Regions from separate parts of the Sneathiella sp. D3-11 genome, predicted to be linked through region 2. Evidence: riboswitches for the same ligand, from Rfam matches in the RefSeq annotation. Region 2 holds a riboswitch; the other holds the start of a gene.
The links. A riboswitch is a leader RNA that binds a small molecule or an ion and turns the genes downstream of it on or off. The one in region 2 is predicted to bind glycine.
Positions count from the first base shown of each region.

Region 1 (7,888 bases), 1.1 Mb from region 2:
GTGGAAAAGGTTGTCTATCGCGAGAAGACTGAGCTGCAGGACCTCATGATTTTTGAGAATAGCCAGTTTGGACGCGTTATGTCTCTCGACGGCGCCGTGCAGACAACCGAAAAAGATGAGTTTATCTACCATGAGATGTTCGTTCATGTGCCGGTTCTGGCCCATGGCAAGGTTAGTCGCGCCCTGATTATCGGCGGCGGCGACGGCGGCGCGGCGCGGCAACTCATGAAGCATAGAAATATCGCCGTGACCATGGTGGATATCGACCGGACCGTTGTCGAGCTTAGCAAGAAATACATGCCGTCGATCTCGGGTGGCGCCTTTGACGACCCCCGGCTTGATCTGATCATCGCCGATGGATGCAAGTTTGTGCGAGAGACCGATGAGAAATGGGATGTAATTATTATCGACAGCACTGATCCGCATGGACCCGGGGAAGTCCTCTATACACAGGAATTCTATGCGGACTGCAAGGCCCGTCTTGCGAACGGTGGTATTATAATTACGCAAAACGGCGTGCCTTTCGTTCAGGAAGAAGAACTAAAAACGAGCTATGACCGTCTCGGTAGTTTGTTCAAGGATGTCAGTTTTTATCTCGCCGCGATCCCGAGTTATGTCGGTGGAGTGATGGCCTACGGCTGGGCGACGGATGAGCCGGATCATCGAAAAGTGAGTCTCTCCCGCCTTGTCGCACGCTTTGTCGAGGCCGGGATCACGACGGACTATTATACACCGGAAGTCCATCTTGCGGCTTTTGCTCTCCCGCTTCATATCCAGAAGATACTGACGCGCGAAGATTGAGCAGCTAGCACTCCACGACGTTAACGGCAAGGCCACCTTGCGAGGTTTCCTTATATTTGCTGAGCATATCGACGCCGGTCTGGCGCATCGTCTCGATCACCTCATCAAGAGATACCACATGCGTGCCGTCACCGGACAGCGCGAGGCGGCAGGCATTAATCGCCTTCATCGCGCCCATGGTATTGCGTTCGATGCAGGGGATCTGCACTAATCCGCCGATCGGATCGCAGGTCAAACCAAGATTATGCTCCATGCCGATCTCAGCGGCATTTTCCACCTGTTCGTTCGTGCCTCCCAGAACGGCGGTAAGGGCACCTGCAGCCATGGAACAGGCGACCCCCACTTCCCCCTGACACCCCATTTCTGCGGCGGAGATTGATGCGCGTTTTTTATAGATTGCGCCAATTGCTGCTGCGGTGAGCAGGAAATTGCGCGTCCCCTCCTTTGTGACGCCGGGGCAGAAGCGTTGGTAATATTTAAGTACCGCGGGAATTACCCCGGCCGCACCATTTGTGGGAGCCGTCACCACTCGCCCACCGGCGGCGTTCTCCTCATTGACGGCGAGGGCGTAGAGATTAACCCAGTCAAGAACGGTCAGTGGATCGCGGGAGGCGCGCTCCGGATTTTCCATTAAGTCTTGATACAACGCGTTTGCCCGGCGCTTTACCTTAAGGCCGCCCGGCAGGATACCCTCTCCCTCGCAGCCCCTCTTGATGCAGTTGATCATGGCTTCATTGACATCATCAAGGAAGGCGAAGGTTTCTTCCTCACTTCGCCAACTGCTTTCATTGGCAAGCATCATCTCAGCAATGGTGAGGCCGCTTTCCTTGCCCATATCGAGAAGTTCGTCTGCGGAGGTGAAAGGATAGGGTAGCACAATGTTATGACCCTTCGTTTCTGCCCTGTCCCCTTCGTTGTGAGAGACAACATATCCGCCTCCCACGGAGAAATAGTCCCGGCAGAAAAGCTGCGCACCCTTTGCATCATAGGCATAGAACCGCATGCCGTTAGAATGTTCAGGAAGGAGTTGATCTTTCAGGAAAAGGAGACTTTGGTCCTCAAAAAAGGGAATTATACGATGTCCGTTTAGTGAAATTTCCCCGCTTGTCCGTATTTTGTCGATAAGCGGTTGTACTTTCTCCGGATCAACGGAGGAAGGGCGTTCCCCACTTAGTCCAAGAAGAATAGCAATGTCCGTCGCATGACCGGCGCCAGTGAGAGCAAGCGAGCCATAAAGCTCGACCAGCAGACGATCGGTCGAATCAAGTAAATCCTCTGACGCTAGACGATCGACGAAACGCTTTGCCGCCCGCATGGGCCCCACGGTATGGGAGCTTGATGGGCCAATACCGATTGTATAAAGATCGGTTACGCTGATGTTGATATCCAACTGAGACGTTGGGTTAGGCGGTGCAGTTGGCTTTGATGGTACAACTGGCGTAACGTTGCCAAGGCCGGGTTTGGATGGTTTTGTCATTTACAGGCACCTTTTCTCACTCTGGTGAAAAATTCACCAATGCGTTCAATAGATGCCCCCTCTGTCCGGTTACCTGAAAGATTACGTCGACATATCGCCGACTTACCTCTTCGGTGATGCGTTAGCCATGGCCTCAGCATACTCTCCAGAGCCCTCTTTCCTGACGGTACATGTGCCTGAGAGTTTCCGGGGCGGTTGCTCCTTCGGCGCCGGTAAGTCCGGTCTCTCCCATCAGGATAATCAAGGAATGCCAGCATAGTCCGGCAATTCACATAGACCTTAGAGACCGCGCTTTGGCATTGTCAAGTCCGGGCCTTCCGAAATGGATCAACGGGTGCCGTATTTCAAAACCCAAAGGGGTAGCAATGCCGCGACATCAGCGCTTTTTTCATCGAGTTCCACCGCCGTTGTCATCTCATCTTCATCAATTCGCACGATGCGTCCGCCAAATCGGCACATTTCTGGGGAGCCAACGGGCCCGATAATTCCTTCGACAGTTTGATCAAGTATAACATGGTCTGCGATACCGTTTAGCAGCATTCCGTCAAGAGACCAGTTCTCTGTCGAAAACCGAATGCCCTCAATTTCTACGCTGAGGACCGGGTTTGATACGCGAAAGGCCCCACGTTTTTCGAATCTGTTTGCAACAGATTGTGTGTTCATTTCAGCTTGCAGCACGAATAGTCTCCATAAAAATTTATCTACTCATCGAGTATGCAGCCTTTGTGCCAGTATCAAGGGAAAGGTAAAAAGTCTGTATTTCTTCGCTTTTTCGTTCCTTTGAGAGACGGACAGGAGTGATGCGATATAGGTAAGCGGTCAAATTTTCCCGCTCTGTAGGAAATAATAGCCGGGCATATTGGGTCTGGTTTGATGGAAATTATAAGCAATAAAGAGAATCATGTTTTGTGAATCGGGGTGAGATCACATTGTTTTGAGCCCAAATCTGATCTAATGCCGATATCTCTGAATTTTTTTAATGAGCACCCAAAGGTAATAATATTATGTTTTTCAATGATTTTTCGCAATAATGCTGCAGGTGCGAAATAAAAAAATGAAATTTTGTCAATAATGACAATTTGTCATCTTTGAAAAAGCCTGCTAAGAAAATGCCCAAGCCGGGTAACTGAGCGAAAAGATTCAGGCTTGGCTAAATAATTAAAAGGTCGGGTAACTGGGCGCAAGATCCAGACTTAGCTCAACCATCCATAGCCAAGTAACTGGGCGTAAGATCCAGGCTTGGCTATATTTATCCCAGTATCAGGAGTCATCTCGTAAATGACAATGCCGACCGTTCTGGAAGGGCGTCTTTCTCTCCCAGTTATTGCATCACCAATGTTTATTGTATCCGGGCCTGAACTGGTAATTGCTCAGTGCAAGCAGGGCATCGTCGGATCTTTTCCTGCTCTTAATGCAAGGCCGATTTCTCAGCTTGACGAATGGCTCTTTCAGATCAAGTCAGAACTTGCTGACTATGCGGCGGCGAATCCTGACAAGAAGGTCGCCCCCTTTGCTGTCAATCAGATTGTACATGCGTCAAATACTCGTTTGGAGGAAGATGTTGCACTCTGCGTTAAGCATGAAGTGCCGATTATCATCACGAGCCTTCGGGCCCCGAATGAAATTGTTGAGGCGATACATTCTTACGGCGGAATTATCCTGCATGACGTGACTACCATCCGCCATGCCCAAAAGGCATTGGAAGCAGGCGTCGATGGTTTAATTCTGGTTTGCGCGGGCGCTGGCGGGCATGCGGGGCGGTTAAGTCCGTTCGCGCTTGTCTCCGAAGTGCGGCAGTTCTTTGATGGGCCGATTGCTCTTTCCGGGGCCATTGCGAATGGCCGATCAATCCTTGCAGCCCAGGCAATGGGCGCGGATCTCGCCTATATGGGGAGTGCATTTATCGCTACCAAAGAAGCCAACGCGGTAGACGACTACAAAAATATGATCGTTGAAAGCACAGGCGAGGATATTCTCTATACGAACACCTTTACCGGCGTTCACGGTAACTATTTGCGCCCCAGTGTGGAAAAAGCGGGGCTTGATCCGGAGAATTTGCCGGGTGCCGATAAAAGCCGGATGAATTTCGGCAGCGGTAGTACGGGTAAATCGAAAGCCTGGAAAGACATATGGGGTTCCGGGCAGGGAATTGGCAGCGTAAGCGATGTGCCAAGTGTTGAAGAATATGTTGATCGCTTAAAAGAACAGTATGCCCAGGCCAAGGCTGAAATCAATAATAAGGCCATTTAGACTGAATTTTCCCTCACCCTAACGGGTGGGGGTAATTTCTTCAAATTTCCAGCATATTTAAGATTACAGGGTGATGTCGCCGGATCAGCGCCGAACGGTGATTGGCGCGCTGCTACCGGTTGTTTCCCGGATGATATCCCGGATATTAGATGTGCATTTTGCACATTGTGGTGCTGCTCCCAGTGTTTCATAGACATTTGCGATGCGTTGCGCACCTGAGGCGACGGCGCTTTTAATGTCTCTATCAGTCAATCCATTACAAAGGCAAATATACATTCTTCAACTTGTTTAATATTAAAAATGACAATCATTCCTAATAAATTAAGCGCTGTGCGACTAATTGTCAATGGCAAGGGAAGTTTATAGGGCGGGAATTTGCTACTAAGGGGCTAATTTAGGAAACTTGTGACTGAACGTAGTTTTGAAGTCCCATCTTCTCAATTAGGCCAAGCTGGGTTTCCAGCCAATCAATATGCTCCTCTTCAGATTCAAGGATATCGACCAGCAAATCGCGGGATACGTAGTCCTGCTTGCTTTCGCAATCTTTGATGGCCGCTTTTAAATCGACGTGAGCGACATGCTCCATTTTAAGGTCGCATTCGATGATTTCCCCGACGTCTTCGCCAATCATCAACTTGCCGAGATCCTGCAGGTTTGGAAGACCTTCTAAGAAGAGCACCCGTTTGATGAGCTTGTCTGCATGCTTCATCTCATCGACGGATTCTTCATATTCTTTCTCGCCTAATTCTTTAAGGCCCCAGTCTTCAAGCATGCGAGCATGCAGGAAATATTGATTAATGGCCGTCAATTCATTCTTTAGAATGACGTTAAGATGCTTGATAATTGACGTGTCGCCTTTCATGAATAGCTCCTTGCGTTGCCATGATATGTCCCTTAACTATAGCGCAGCGGCAGTGTTAAACAAATGCCATAACGAACAAGACTTGATAAACAAGTGAGGCGAGGAATGTCCGAAGATCAATTTAACCCAGAAAACCACAAATTTGCCGAAGCAAGCTATTTCGAAGACTTGACCGTCGGCCAAAGGTTCTACATTCCATCGCGGACATTGCGTGATGCAAATTTCTCTGCCTTTCAGGCGGCCTCCGGTGATAATCACCCGATTCATTATGATGTTGAATATTGCAAAACTCAGGGGCATCCGGAGTTGCTGGCACATGGGTTTCAGGTGTTGATACAAACTGCCTCCGGTGCCGGAATATTCCCGCATGTAATTGGTGAATCGCTCGTTGCCTTTATTGACCAGTCATCAAAATTCTTAGGGCCGGTATATTATGGCGATACCGTCTATCCGGAGCTTGTTATCACGGAGCTTAAGGAGCAAAGGTCAACCGGCGTGGTTACAGTGCGCTCAACTATTCACAATCAGCGCAAAGAGCTGGTACTGGAAGGGGAGCAGCGCTATCTGGTACGCCGCCGTCCAAAGGCCTGATCTCAGCTAAACCTTGAAGTTCCGCGTTGACGCGAGAACTGAGCCACAGAGCTTCTCTTCGCCTTTAGAGACAGAATAGATATCCGCCGCACCAACAGAGAGGGTCCGCCCGTTCTGCAGGACGCGACCACGGGCAATTAATTTTTCTCCTCGTGCCGGACCGGTCATCTTTACTGTAAAATCGAGTGTGGCACATGCCCATCCAGCAGGCAGCAGGGACGTGCAGGCGCTGACGGCGGCGATGTCACCGATCGTACCGACGAATGACGCCGGAAAGAGGTCGGGCGGTGTGGATAAAGCTTCCTGAAACGGTGCCTCAATCGCAATCTGCCCCGGTGTTTCCTTCAGTATTTTCACACCGTAGGTTTGCACGAACGGTAGAAGAGGCAAAAAGGCGGAGGGCTTGGCGTAGCCCTCCGTCCGTTCAGGTGTTTCTTGTCCTTTAAGAGGCATAACGCGCCACTATCTGCTTGCCGAGAGAGGACATATGCACCTGATCCGGTCCGTCTGCGAGCCTGACGGTCCGGGCGTAGGCAAAAGCTTCGGCTAGGAAGGTGTCCTGACTGAGACCCATGGCGCCGTGCACCTGAATAGCCCGGTCGATAACCGTTTGCGCCATGGTCGGTGCGATGATTTTGATCATCGCGATCAGGTCGCGTGCTTCCTTATAGGACACCTCGTCCATACGGGCGGCAACCTTCAGGGTAAGCAAGCGCGCCTGCTCAATATCGCAAATTGATTTCGCGATATCTTCACGCACGGAGCCCTGATCACTCAGTTTTTTGCCAAACGCAACACGGCTTTCCGCCCGAACGCACATCAATTCCAAGGCGCGCTGGGCGCAGCCAATTAAACGCATGCAGTGATGGATGCGGCCCGGACCTAGGCGACCCTGTGCAATTGCAAAACCTTCGCCTTCGCCACCAATAATATTTGAGGCGGGCACTCGAACATTTTCGAACAATACCTCGGCATGGCCATGGGGTGCGTCGTCCGATCCAAATACTTTAAGGGGGCGAACAATCGTGACGCCTTTGGTATTTACGGGGACAAGAATCTGTGACTGCTGCTGATGTCGTGGTGCATTTACGTCAGTTTTTCCCATAACAATCATGATTTTACAGCGTGGGTCGGGCGCGCCGGATGTCCACCATTTACGCCCATTGATGACATATTCGTCGCCTTGCCTGTCTATCGTGCACTGGACATTTGTCGCATCTGAAGATGCCACGGCAGGCTCTGTCATAGCGAAGGCTGAGCGAATTTCCCCGTTTAGGAGTGGGACCAGCCACTCATCGCGTTGGGCCTGTGTGCCATAACGAGCAAGCACTTCCATGTTACCAGTATCGGGGGCGCTGCAATTAAAAGCCTCTGACCCGATCATCGACCGGCCCATGATTTCGGATAGTGGTGCGTACTCAAGGTTTTTCAGACCCGCGCCATAATCTTCAAATTCTGCAAGGAAGAGGTTCCACAGCCCTTCTGCTTTCGCCTTCTTCTTCAGTTCCTCCATCACCGGAGGAATAGTCCAGCGATTGGCGGATGACTCAATATAGTCGTGGTATTCTTTCTCCGCGTCATAGACATGCGCATTCATAAAGCCTTCGACACGGCTCGCAAGATCCTCGACTTTGTCGGTAAAGCTAAAATCCATTTCTCTGATCCTTCTTGAGTACGGTAGGTTTCTTGGGCAAGATAGTATTGATAGAGAAATCATTGAAATTTATTTCTATGATAAATTTATATTCACATATGTTATAGTAGAAGGATGAAACTTAGTCATATCGACCTTAATCTCTTCCTGACGTTCGAGGCGATCTATACGCATGGCAACTTGACGCTTGCGGCGCGTCACTTGAATGTAACGCAACCCGCAGTCAGTAACGCGTTGGCGCGCCTGCGCGACC
Region 1 covers NZ_CM147911.1:1,391,958-1,399,845, reverse strand. The annotation lists gene speE (polyamine aminopropyltransferase) at 1-801, shown strand, start outside; gene AC0L73_RS07220 (L-serine ammonia-lyase) at 806-2,185, opposite strand; glycine riboswitch at 2,338-2,429, opposite strand; glycine riboswitch at 2,433-2,519, opposite strand; gene AC0L73_RS07215 (hypothetical protein) at 2,606-2,956, opposite strand; gene AC0L73_RS07210 (NAD(P)H-dependent flavin oxidoreductase) at 3,557-4,528, shown strand; gene AC0L73_RS07205 ((2Fe-2S)-binding protein) at 4,613-4,804, opposite strand; gene bfr (bacterioferritin) at 4,923-5,390, opposite strand; gene AC0L73_RS07195 (MaoC family dehydratase) at 5,496-5,981, shown strand; gene AC0L73_RS07190 (PaaI family thioesterase) at 5,988-6,434, opposite strand; gene AC0L73_RS07185 (acyl-CoA dehydrogenase family protein) at 6,424-7,635, opposite strand; gene AC0L73_RS07180 (LysR family transcriptional regulator) at 7,750-7,888, shown strand, end outside.
Region 1: linked by a shared signal. The riboswitch ahead of AC0L73_RS07220 (L-serine ammonia-lyase) and the one ahead of gcvT (glycine cleavage system aminomethyltransferase GcvT) in region 2 are both predicted to bind glycine.

Region 2 (7,888 bases):
GGTCTTATGCAGATTAATATGCATCGCATCAACACCAAGGTCGCCCGGACGAACCCGACCAAGAATGGCGTTGAGGTTGGCGCCGTCACAATAGAAGTAGCCACCGACTTCATGCACCATATCGGCAATTTTCTTCACGTCTGTTTCGAACAGGCCGCAGGTATTCGGGTTCGTCAGCATGACTCCGGCGACATCAGGACCAAGCTTGTCGGCGAAGGCGTCAAGATCCATCCGCCCGTCCTTTCGGGCCGGAACCGCATCCACCTTATAGCCGCAAAGCGCCGCCGTTGCCGGATTTGTACCATGAGCCGATTCCGGCACCAAAATGCGTGCCCGGCTCTCTCCGTTCGCTTCATGGGCCGCACGGATGGCCATTACACCACAAAGCTCTCCATGCGCACCAGCGGCTGGGGACATCGCAACCGCTGGCATACCGGTAATTGTCTTAAGCCAATGGGCCAGACTATCAACCAACTCCAAAGCTCCTTGAACGGTGCTTGTCGGCTGCATGGGGTGCAGGTCGCCGAGTCCGGCAAGCCGGGCAACTTTTTCATTGATTCGCGGATTATGCTTCATAGTGCAGGACCCCAAAGGATAAAATCCTGCGTCGATCGCATAGTTTTGTCGGCTAAGCCTGACAAAATGCCGGAGGACCTGTGGTTCCGACAAATCGGGCAGTCCAATGGATCCTTTCCGCTCAATCCCGCCAAGGCGGCTCTTCACGGGCTGTGGGTCGGCCATATCGACACCAATTCTACCCGGAACGCCTTGTTCAAATATCAGAGGTGATTCAAGGTCGAGACCTTTATTTCCAGTATAAGTTTTAAGCGATGTCTCGCCTTCGGAAACTGCCGTCGGTTGCGTCGGGCGTCCTTTATTATTCAGCATTAGAGCACCTCCTTCAACGCAACGACAAATTCATCCATATCCGAAGCCGAGCAAGTTTCAGTCGCCGCGACAAGAAGTAGATTCGTCATCTCCGGGTCATCCGGGATGAGGCGGGACACCGGTACGCCCCCAAGTATGCCCTTCTCACCAAGCTTTTCGACTGCGCTTGCTGCATTCATCGGCAGGCGAAGTGTAAATTCGTTGAAAAAGCTGTCGTTGAGAATCTCCACACCATCGATCACCTCGAGCTTTTCTGCAAGCGTGACGGCCTGTGAATGATTGAGTGAGCCCAGCTTCGTCAAGCCGTTCTCACCTAGAAGGCTCATATGAATCGTAAAGGCAAGGGAGCAGAGGCCGGCATTCGTACAAATATTACTTGTCGCCTTTTCACGGCGGATATGCTGCTCCCGCGTGGAGAGGGTCAGAACGAACCCACGCTTGCCATCCTGATCCACAGTCTGACCGCAAAGCCGACCTGGCATCTGCCGAACAAATTTCTGCCGCGTCGCAAGAAGACCTACATATGGTCCACCGTATGAAAGCGGCACGCCGATTGACTGCCCCTCCCCTGCGACAATATCCGCGCCCATTTCTCCGGGAGATGTGATTGCGCCCAGCGACACCACTTCGTTCACCGCAACAACAAGGAGAGCACCCGAGGCGTGACATTTTTCCGCAAGCACGCTCAAGTCATGAAGTCGACCGAAAAAATCCGGATTCTGTACAACTACACAGGCTATATCCGATCCAATGTGATCGTCGAAACTCTCCTCGCCCGAAACAGCGGATGGTAGATCGATTGTCTCAAACTCGGTAAATTGCAGCGTTGTATGGGTAACATCGCGGTAATGAGGATGCAGATTGCCGGAGATCACCGCCTTTTTTCGCCGTGTCACCCTGCAGGCCATCAAAACAGCCTCCGCACAGGATGTCGCGCCGTCATACATAGACGCGTTCGCGACTTCCATCCCCGTGATCAATGCCACTTGAGTCTGAAATTCGAACAAGGCCTGAAGAGTACCCTGACTGATTTCCGGCTGATATGGCGTATAAGCCGTCAAAAATTCGGAGCGCTGGATAATATGGTCCGCAACAGAGGGAACGTGATGCTGATAAGCGCCTGCTCCCAAAAAACAGGGGACCGAATAGGGCGAGAGATTCTTTGCCGCCAGTTTCCGGAAATTCTTCTCAACCACCATTTCACTTTCATGAAGCGGCAAATCAAGCAAGCCCTCAAGACGGGCTTCTTCCGGGATATCGGTAAAGAGATCGTCAATCGATCCAACACCGATTTTCGTCAGCATTTCATTCCGTTCCCGGTCGGTATGCGGCATATACCTCATTCGTCGAGACCTTCGATAAATGTTTTATAGGCGGCTTCATCCATCAGGTCGTTCAATTCCGCACTATTCGTTACGCGGACTTTAGCAAACCATCCGCCTTTCATAGCATCCTCGTTGACCACGGTTGGCGCGCCTTCCAACTCAGCGTTGACATCAACGATTTCACCGCTCACCGGGGAATAAACTTCTGATGCTGCTTTCACGCTTTCGACTACTGCGAGTTCATCTCCCTTGGTAATTTCATCGCCTACCGTCGGGACTTCGACATAGACCACGTCGCCCAGCTGCCCCTGAGCATAATCGCTGATGCCGATCGTCGCCACGTCGCCTTCGAGCAGCACCCATTCATGATCTTCTGTAAATTTGTAAGACATTCATTACTCTCCAGTGAAAAATTATCCTCGATAATAGCGCTGCTCGACGAACGGCATTTTCGCAACCACGGCGGGGCGAGACTTACCTCTGACAAGCAAATTTATTTTCGTTCCAACGGCTGAAAAATCAAGTGGGACATAGCCCATCGCGATGGGAATTCCAAGGCTGGGAGAAAACCCACCAGACGTAATTTCACCGATGGTCTCTCCCGCTTCATTTGTAATTACCGTATGTTCGCGTGCAGGCGCACGACCTTCAGGTAAAATACCCACGCGTTTCATCGCCGGTTTATTCGCGATGTCGGCCTGAATAATATCCGCACCGGGAAATCCGCCCTCAATGCGGCGGCGCTTGCTGATCGCCCAGATCAAACCGGCCGAGATCGGCGTTGTCACTTCGTTAAGGTCGTGGCCATAAAGGCACAGCCCCGCCTCCAGACGGAGCGAATCACGTGCGCCAAGGCCAATTGGCATTACTTCGGTTTCGTCCAACAGCTTCCGACATATCTCCTCTGCCTGATCATTCGGGATGGAAATCTCGAATCCGTCTTCGCCCGTGTATCCAGAACGGGTCACGAAACAGGGAACACCATCTATTTCAACTTCGCGATAGTTCATAAAAGACATAGCGACGACTTCCGGTGCATACCGCGCGAGGACGTCGACTGCTTTTGGACCTTGCAGAGCGACAAGAGCTCTATCAGTCAGCTCTGTGACCTCAGCCTTACCTGCAAGCCCGCCTGTCAGCAGCGCGATGTCCTGTTCCTTACAGGCGGCGTTCACAACAACGAAGAGATCATTCTCTCGCCGGGTGACGATAAGATCATCCAGAATGCCGCCCTGATCATTTGTGAGAAAGCTATAGCGCATCTCGCCCGCCGAAAGCGCCTGAATATCCCCAGGAATAAGTGCCTCGATAGCTCCCGCAGGATTTTCGCCCGAAATAACCACCTGCCCCATATGGGAAACATCGAAAAGCCCGGCCGCCTCCCGGGTATGCAAATGCTCATTCAGAATACCGGCAGGATATTGCACAGGCATGTCGTAGCCCGCAAACGGCACCATCTTGGCGCCGAGTTCGACATGCAAATTGTAAAGGACGGTTTTTTCGTCGACGAAGTTTCACTCATAGGACAACCCTGGTTGCGGACAAAAGCCAAATTCTCCAGCAAAAACCCGCTGGATTGACCCCCTCTGTCCTATAACCTGAGAGAATTGACGATGTTGGCAACTGCCATATCGCTTACCCCTTCGGTGAAATTACATACGTAATTTGCTTTCCAGAGTTTCATCCCCCTGCGGTCCGGTTGCCTGAGAGTTTCCGGGGTGGTTGCTCCTTCGGCGATGGCTCATAACGACCATCTCTCCCGCGGGGATCGACTGAATATCCGCGCGATAATAATGTCGATTTAAGAATAGTCAAACAACTATTGGCCTCACGCCCGTAATTAGCTCTGCAATTCCAACTGCTCACGTGTGAGCTGAAATCCGATGATAATTACATAATCCCCCCGGTCTTAAGGCCGGTCAAGGGGATGCGTTGTTCCAGTTCTTCCTGAACAGTGGCACGACGACGTCCTTCCTCAACCTCGACCGGGCTATAGAAAATTTTCTTGGCGATAATCTCGCCCGTTCTTTCCGCTATAGCGACAAAAAAAGGAAATTCCTCTGTCTGGCTGGTCGCAGCCGGTCCCTTGGTCGCCCCTATGCGCAGGATGAGCTCAACAACAACGGCTGTGTCATCGTCCACATACTGGCATTGGCCACTAAATGGGGCGATGATGCCTTCAAATTGAACGTCAACAAGGTCGCGCCCCTCCCCTTCACGAAAGATAGTGATGGTCTCTGCACCGGGTAGCACTTCCACCCGTGGGCAGGGAAGTGGTGGTTTAGAGCTGCCGAAAATGCTGAATATATCTGTATCGACACTACCGCTGCAAGCTGATGTAATTAGCAGTGGAACAGTCAGAAAACATGCGCGTAAAGATGTATTTATGAATTTGAGACTAGGCATAATGTTAATGTACCGGCGTATAAGGAACTAAAGAGTATTTTGGACGCTATCGCAAACGGCAAGACACCAGCCTGCATATGTCCAAAGAAATACAGATTTTCGGACGACGGCGCAATTGTTGCCATCATCATTTGAATTTACCTCGCCTAGATATGGCATTACCCTTGAAACTGTTGTATGAGTTCGGCAAATCTAGGATGGTCCAGCGGAATTAGCAAGTTTTCACGGTCCGCAGGAATATTCTATGAACCAATTCAGGCTTGGAAGCAATTATGGATAGATCAGAACGGACATTGCTATTGGCGGCGCCGCGCGGTTTTTGCGCTGGCGTGGACCGTGCGATCCAAATTGTTGAAAGAGCCCTCGAAAAATATGGCGCGCCGGTCTATGTCCGCCATGAAATTGTGCATAATCGTTTCGTTGTCGAAAGCCTCGAAAAGAAGGGGGCAGTCTTCGTTGACGAACTGGCGGATATACCAAAAGACGTTCCTGTGATTTTTTCAGCCCACGGTGTCGCAAAATCAGTACCGGCCGAGGCGGAAAACCGCAAAATGTTCTATATCGACGCTACCTGCCCGCTTGTCAGCAAAGTGCATCGGGAAGCGGAACGCCACGAACGGGACAATCATGAGATTATCCTGATTGGTCATCGCGGTCATCCTGAAGTAATCGGAACGATGGGACAACTTGCCGAGGGTCAGATCAGCCTCATTGAAACGGCGGAAGAGGCAAGATCCTTTACCCAAAAGCAGGTTGGGAAAAGCTTGGCTTATCTCACTCAAACAACACTTTCCGTTGATGAAACAGCAGAAATTGTTGGCATTCTTAAGAAGCGCTTTCCGTCGATTGAGAGCCCCAGAAAAGAAGATATTTGCTACGCAACAACCAATCGTCAGGCAGCCGTGAAAATTCTTGCCGAGCGCTGTGACGGGATGCTGGTTATCGGCGCGCCAAATTCCTCCAATTCGATGCGTCTAGTTGAGGTGGCGGAAAAGTCCGGCTGCCGTCAAGTAGCCCTTGTTCAACGGGCCTCGGATATTCCTTGGGACAGTCTTCAGAACGCATTCACAATTGGCATCACAGCCGGAGCATCCGCCCCCGAAACACTTGTCGAAGAGGTGGTCGAGGCCTTCTCTCAACGATTCAGCATTACGGTGGAGGAAATAGTCACCAATCAGGAACAGGTGGTTTTCAAGATGCCCAAAATTCTGGAACCAGAGGCCATGAAGTAGTTTATGGCAGTATATACTGACATTTCCGACGATGAGCTGGATGACATGCTGGATCAATATGATCTGGGTCAGGCGCTGTCGTGCAAAGGCATCGCAGAGGGCGTAGAAAATTCCAACTATTTGCTCCATACGGAAGCTGGCTATTACATCCTTACACTTTATGAAAAGCGGGTAAATGCTGAAGATCTGCCGTTTTTCTTAGGACTGATGGAGCATTTGGCCGCGGGCGGTTTTATGTCGCCCCGGCCCATTGCTGCGAAAGACGGCAGCAGCCTAAAACAGGTTGCCGGGCGTCCTGCTGCAATTATCGAATTTCTTGATGGTCGCTCAGTCAAACGGGTAACGCCACAGCACTGCAATCTTCTGGGACAAGCATTGGCGCAGCTTCATACGATCGGCAGTGATTTCAAGATGACGCGTGTTAATACACTCTCCCTGTCGAGCTGGCGGCCTTTGTATGAAGCCTGCATGAAAAGCGGCATGGGCCAATCGGATGCGCGGATTTTTCCTGAAATTGAGGTGGAAATCACATTCCTCGAAAATCACTGGCCAACCGATCTGCCAAGTGGCGTAATCCACGCAGATTTATTCCCGGATAATATCTTTTTTCTACAAGACAAAGTGAGCGGAGTTATCGACTACTATTTCGCCTGTAGCGATTTCTTTGCCTATGATCTTGCCATCTGTGTGAACGCCTGGTGCTTTGAAAATGACGGCAGTTTCAACATCACAAAGGCGCGAAAACTGTTGAATGGCTATCGGGAAGTTCGGGACTTCTCACAGCAGGAGCTCGAATTTTTGCCTCTACTTTGTCGCGGCGCAGCGATCAGGTTTCTCCTGACCCGCCATTACGACTGGATCAACCAGATTGAAGGGGCGCTGGTTAAACCCAAGGACCCTATGGAATATCTCAAAAAACTACAATTTCACCAAGCGGTTAAAAATGTCGCCGCATACGGCCTCGACTAAAAACTCTCGTGGAATTCAATCGAACAGGGAATCAATTTCATCCTGTGAAATTTCGTGACCTTCTGGCCGTGGGCCACTTAATTCAACATCCTCATCGAATTGCGGTTCTAGCTCCGCAACCTCAAGTTCCTCAAGTTCATCCTCGCCGCCGAGAATATCGATCATCTTGCTGATCCTCTCGTCGACAAAGCTCAAGGTAGTCACAACCTTGGAAATCCGCTGACCAGTAACATCCTGAAAGTTACAGGCTTCGTAAATCTTCATTACCGCAGCACTGATTGCCTCTATGCTTTCAACCTCCTCCGGGGAACTTGTATGCAATTGGAGGCTCTCGTTTTTGTCTTCTATCGTTTCAACAGCTTCAAGAATGGCATTGGTTGCATTCTCCGTATCACCGACAACCGCATCAAGCTGGTCGGTAACTGAATTAATTTTCTGCCCCTTCTTTGAAGAACTGAGTGAGGCAATTTCACGGCGAGTTTCGAGGATAACATCAGAAAGTTCCTGCAATTCCTGGCGTAATATTCCTAGCTCTTCTGTCGCTTTCACTTCTTCAGAATCGCTCTCCGGTACGACAATCTTTTCATCTTGGCCAAGTTGAACCTTGATGTCGTTAAGAGCATCAATGATCTCATGATATTGGTTGTCCGTTATTCCCTCATTCGTAAAAGCAGGATCTATTGAAACGCCCGAGCCAAATTGTTTAATTTCTGCGGAGAATAGTTTTTTCTGCATCTTGCCAACTCGAATCTATTAATTTTAGTTTTCTGCAAGGGTAACGGCCTCGCTTTCAATATAATTGCCAGAAATGCGCTAACATTAGGTTAAAATTACATTTTCTCGAAGTTTGCCGACTCAGGGCATACATGCTAAAGCCGGGCAGTTGAGATTAGTCGCGTATCGCCACGGTTCAGGAGCTTGTTTATGTCAGAAAATATTGTTGTAATTTACACGGACGGCGCCTGTTCAGGTAATCCGGGTCCCGGGGGATGGGGTGCCCTTTTAAAGTATCAAGGCAAAACAAAAGAACTATGCGGGGGAGAAGCGGAAACAACGAACAACCGTATG
Region 2 covers NZ_CM147911.1:2,479,079-2,486,966, reverse strand. The annotation lists gene gcvPB (aminomethyl-transferring glycine dehydrogenase subunit GcvPB) at 1-888, opposite strand, end outside; gene gcvPA (aminomethyl-transferring glycine dehydrogenase subunit GcvPA) at 888-2,231, opposite strand; gene gcvH (glycine cleavage system protein GcvH) at 2,228-2,605, opposite strand; partial or broken gene gcvT (glycine cleavage system aminomethyltransferase GcvT) at 2,627-3,709, opposite strand; glycine riboswitch at 3,798-3,891, opposite strand; glycine riboswitch at 3,895-3,985, opposite strand; gene AC0L73_RS12680 (hypothetical protein) at 4,104-4,466, opposite strand; gene ispH (4-hydroxy-3-methylbut-2-enyl diphosphate reductase) at 4,892-5,851, shown strand; gene thrB (homoserine kinase) at 5,855-6,820, shown strand; gene AC0L73_RS12665 (hypothetical protein) at 6,836-7,555, opposite strand; gene rnhA (ribonuclease HI) at 7,745-7,888, shown strand, end outside.